One region of the Hyphomonas neptunium ATCC 15444 genome, then DNA from elsewhere that is predicted to be linked to it. Evidence: predicted binding sites of a transcription regulator. Region 1 holds the regulator's gene; the other holds the start of a gene.
The links. Region 1 encodes HrcA, which represses chaperone genes, less so after heat shock. Its sites were predicted from a motif close to GTTAGCANTCNNCNNNGNNGANTGCTAAC; they were not measured.
Positions count from the first base shown of each region.

Region 1 (2,460 bases):
CGGGTGGTGCGGGACTGAGCCCGCACCTTTGCCAGATCAGTTAGCCGGGCCGGTGCTGACGGCGACCATGGCGGCGCGCAGGGTGCGGTCCCCGATCTTCCAGCCGGGCTGGAACAGCTGGGCGATGGTGCCGCTGGGCTGGGGGGACGGGATCTGGGCGACGGCCTGATGGACGTTGGGATCAAACACCGCGCCGGGCTCGGCCGGTACGGGTACGACGCCGTGGCGGGAGAGGGCGGTGTTGAGTTCCTTGGCGGTCATCTCGATGCCGCCGAGGAGGTTTTTGCCGGCATCGGTGAGGTTTTCACGCTCGCTATCGGGCAGGGCGTCGAGGGCGCGGGAGAGGTTGTCGGAGACGCTGAGCAGGTCTGCGGCGAACTTTTCGATGGCATAGATGCGGGCCTCGCTGACCTGACGGTCGGCGCGCTTGCGGGTATTGTCGAGGTCAGCCAGCAGGCGCAGGATCTGGCCGTTCATGTCGGCTTTTTCCGCTTCCAGCCTGATAATCAGCTCCTCAACGGTCAGTTCCGTCTCGGGCTGGGCCTCAGGGGCTACGCCGGCGTCGAGTTCAGCGGCCTCACCCGGTTTGTTTTCGTCGCTCATCACTTCCCATCCTTTCCGCGCCGGTGTGAGAGGATGTCCCCCACGACCTTGGCGGTATAATCGACCATCGGAATGACCCTGGCGTAGTTGAGCCGGGTTGGCCCGATCACGCCCAGCGCCCCGATCACTTGTTTCGTGCCGCCCATATAGGGTGCCACAATCACACTTGAACCAGAGAGCGGAAAAAGCCTGTTTTCCGACCCGATGAACAAGCGCACGCCGCCCGCTTCGCGCGTTGTGTCGAGAATTTCAAGCAGGCTTTGCTGGCGTTCCAGCTCATTGAACAATTGCCGCACCCGGTCGAGATCCTGGGCGGCCTTGGCGTCTTCCAGCAGATTGGCGCGTCCGCGCACGATCAGGCTGCGGCCCCGGCCGGGCGCGTCGCCGCCCCAATCGGCAAGGCCGGCCTCAACAAGGGCCGTGGTGGCCGCATCCAGCATGGCGCGGCGCTCCTGCAACTCGGCGCGCACTTCGGCGGAGGCCTCGGCCAGCGTCCGGCCCTTGAGGCGGGTGGAGAGGTAGTTGCCCGCTTCAATCAGGGAGGTGGCGGGCAGGCCGTCGGGCACCTTCAGGATGCGGTTTTCAACGTCGCCGTCTTCGGTGACGAGAACGCAGAGGGCGTCGCCCCCTGCCAGGGGCACAAATTCGACATGGCGCACGGCGGCGTCACGCGCCGGGGAGGCGACGAGGCCGGCCCCGCCGGCGAGGCCGGAGAGGATGTCGGACGCCTCGCCCAGGACCGCTTCGATCTCGGTGCCGGCCGCGGCGAGGCGGTCGTCGATCTGTCGCTTGTCTTCCCGCGAGGGGTCGCCGTATTCCAGAAAGCCGTCGACGAAGAGGCGCAGGCCCTTATGGGTGGGGGCGCGGCCGGCCGAGATGTGCGGCGCGTCCAGCAGGCCAAGCTCTGTCAGGTCGGCCATCACATTGCGGATGGAGGCCGGGGAGAGGGCAATGCCCGCCTTTGACAGCGTGCGCGAGCCGACCGGCTCTCCGGTGGCCAGATAGCCCTCGACGATTTCCCGGAAGATGTTCCGGGAGCGCTGGTCGAGGCGCTGCATCAGGCTCAGGATTTCTGAATTGTCCGCCATGTTACTGGATTAAGGGCGGTACATCCCCGGCACAATAGGCATGGGCTAGTTCAACCCCTCGATCTGGCCCTGGCGGTTGAGGTGGATGTGCTCGGCGGCGGGGCGGCGGGGGAGGCCGGGCATCGTCATGATGTCGCCGCAGATGGCGACCACGAAGCCGGCCCCGGCCGCGAGGCGTACTTCGCGCAGGCGCACGACATGGCCTTCGGGCGCGCCCAGCAGGGCCGGATCGGTGGAGAAGCTGTACTGGGTCTTGGCCATGCAGACGGGCAGGTGGCCGAAGCCCGCCTTCTCCCAGGCGGCGAGCTGGTTGCGGACGGCGCGGGTGGTTTCCACCCTTCCGGCCCGGTAGATCGACTTGGCGACCGTCTCGATCTTTTCCAGCAGCGGCATGTCATCGGGATAAAGGGGTTTGAAGTCTGCCTCTCCCTTTTCGATGAGCGCGGTGACGCCGCGGGCGAGGTCTTCGGTGCCTTTGCCCCCTTCTGCCCAATGGGTGCAGAGGGAGACGGGCACGCCGAGCTTTTCGCAATAGGCCTGAAGGGCGTGGACTTCACCTTCGGTGTCGGTGGTGAAGCGGTTGATGGCGACGATGACCGGCAGGCCGAAGCTGCGCAGGTTCCCGATATGGCGCCCGAGATTTTCAAGGCCGCTTTCCAGCGCCTCATAGCTGACCTTGCCCAGATCATTCTTGCCGAGGCCGCCATGCATCTTCAGGGCCCGGATGGTTGCGACCAGAACGACGGCGTCGGGCGCAAGGCCGGCCTGG
Region 1 is NC_008358.1:3,470,208-3,472,667, reverse strand. It holds gene HNE_RS18195 (hypothetical protein) at 1-18, shown strand, start outside; gene HNE_RS16410 (nucleotide exchange factor GrpE) at 37-603, opposite strand; gene hrcA (heat-inducible transcriptional repressor HrcA) at 603-1,691, opposite strand; gene HNE_RS16400 (formate--tetrahydrofolate ligase) at 1,737-2,460, opposite strand, start outside.

Region 2 (2,460 bases), 1.4 Mb from region 1:
CTAGTAACGATGGGGGCGGCTTCTCCTTCAGGCACATCCCGGAAGAGAACCTTGTTACGTCCGAGACGTTTGACCTCATAGAGCGCGCCATCAGCGCAATCGATCGCGGCGTTGAGCGGCGTCTCAGGGCTCATCATACAGAGGCCGAAGCTGGCGGTAACGGAAACTTCCTTATCGCCCACAAATATAGTTGCCGCTTCAATGCGCCGGCGCAGACGCTCACAGACAATCATCGCATGTTCCTTGCTCACGCAGCTGAGCAGGACGACAAATTCTTCGCCACCCCAGCGACCGAGGCGATCAAATGGTCCGCGCAGCTCGGAGTGGGCAATGGCGGCGATTTCCTTGAGGACGAGGTCTCCACCGGAATGGCCGTAAAGGTCATTTACTTCCTTGAAGTGGTCGAGATCGATTAGAACAATAGCGGCGCTCTGCTTGGTGCGGCGCATGCGGGAGCGCTCTTCTTCGGCGGCATGGATGAAGAAACGCCGGTTCAGGAGGCCGGTGAGGGCATCGGTCCACGCCATCTCTTCAAGCCGGCGCTGATATGCGCGCATATGGAAATCATGAAGAGAAGCGATGATCGCAGTCGGCAGTGCGACGCAGCCCGAGACGAACAGGTTCAGCCGGACATACGAGCTGATATCGGTCGGCAAACCCATTTTGTAGAACAACAGCGAAACAGTGAACGACAAAGAAAGAGCCGTGCAGGCAACGAGCATGAAGAAATTCACGGCGCTCCAGATGTCACGGCGAGAAATTGTCATTGAAAGCGGCTCCGGCAGGCTGATGTCTGCAAACCTATCGCAATAGTTTTGACTTCGACCTTTCGCGCGACCTTCAGTTGACAGGCTGCGATCAAGCCAAAATTAACCAGCACGATTTTCCGGGCCACGCTTGGGGGAGAGCCCGCCGCCCCCGTTCCCCAGCAACGGGCGCCTGTTCAGGCTGTCTGCCGAACGCCCCGCCGATTGAGCCAGGACGGGGGGCGTGGGCCATGCGATCCCCAAACTACAATAATTTCAGAATGTTGGCTTTTCCGAACATACCGGCGCTCTAATTCCGGCGCCGGTATAAAAACCTTCATCTAGTCCCTGTTGACGGCGCGGTTGGGACACCCTATTTCCGGCACATCGTTAGCAGTCGGCTCGGGCGAGTGCTAACAGACGCGCGCCCCAGGCTGCGCCGGCGGGATCTCCGTCAATCTCATTCACCCGAGGAAGCTTTGATCGAAGAGGCAGTAAAGATGAAACTTCGCCCCCTCCACGACCGCGTTGTCGTGCGCCGTGTGAAAGAAGAAGAGAAAACCAAAGGCGGGATCATTATCCCCGATAACGCCAAGGAAAAGCCGCAGGAAGGCATCATTGTCGCCGTCGGCAATGGCGCAATCGGTGACGACAATGAGCGCGTGCCGCTCGACGTCAAAAAAGGCGACCGCGTCCTGTTCGGCAAATGGTCCGGCACCGAAGTGAAGATCGACGGTGAAGACCTGCTGATCATGAAGGAAAGCGACATCATGGGCATTCTGGACAAGTAAGTCCGGCCCCGTCCCGCTCCCTGAAACCAAGATATAAACACAAGAGGTAACTCACATGGCTGCAAAACACGTTGTTTTCGGCGCCGAAGCCCGCGAGCGGATGCTCCGCGGCGTCGACACCCTCGCGAATGCTGTGAAGGTCACACTCGGCCCTAAAGGCCGTAACGTGGTCATCGAAAAATCGTTCGGCGCTCCGCGCTCCACGAAAGATGGCGTCACCGTCGCGAAAGAAATCGAACTGGAAGACAAGTTCGAAAATATGGGCGCCCAGATGCTGCGCGAAGTCGCATCGAAGGCCAATGACACCGCCGGTGACGGCACCACCACTGCCACCGTGCTCGCTCAGGCCATCGTTCGCGAAGGCATGAAGCGCGTTGCCGCCGGCATGAACCCGATGGACCTTAAGCGCGGCATCTCGAAGGCCGTTGCTGAAGTCGTTTCCGACCTCGCTCATCACTCCAAGAAAGTGAAGACGAACGAAGAGATCGCCCAGGTCGGCACCATCTCGGCCAACGGCGAAACCGAAATCGGCCAGATGATCGCTGAAGCCATGGCGAAAGTCGGCAACGAAGGCGTCATCACGGTTGAAGAAGCCAAAGCGCTGGAAACCGAACTCGATGTCGTCGAAGGCATGCAGTTCGACCGCGGCTATATCAGCCCGTACTTCATCACCAACCCGGACAAGATGATCGTTGAACTCGAAGACGTTCTGATCCTCCTGCACGAGTCGAAGCTGTCGAGCCTCCAGCCGCTGCTTCCGATCCTCGAATCGGTTGTTCAGTCGCAGAAGCCGCTGCTCATCATCGCTGAAGACGTTGATGGCGAAGCCCTCGCAACTCTGGTGGTCAACAAGCTGCGTGGCGGCCTGAAAATCGCTGCTGTGAAAGCTCCTGGCTTCGGCGATCGCCGCAAAGCCATGCTGC
Region 2 is NC_008358.1:2,029,479-2,031,938, forward strand. It holds gene HNE_RS18010 (GGDEF domain-containing protein) at 1-767, opposite strand, end outside; gene groES (co-chaperone GroES) at 1,247-1,537, shown strand; gene groL (chaperonin GroEL) at 1,593-2,460, shown strand, end outside.
Region 2: groES (co-chaperone GroES) is a predicted target of HrcA. The motif match lies at 1,136-1,164, and genes of this name have one in related genera.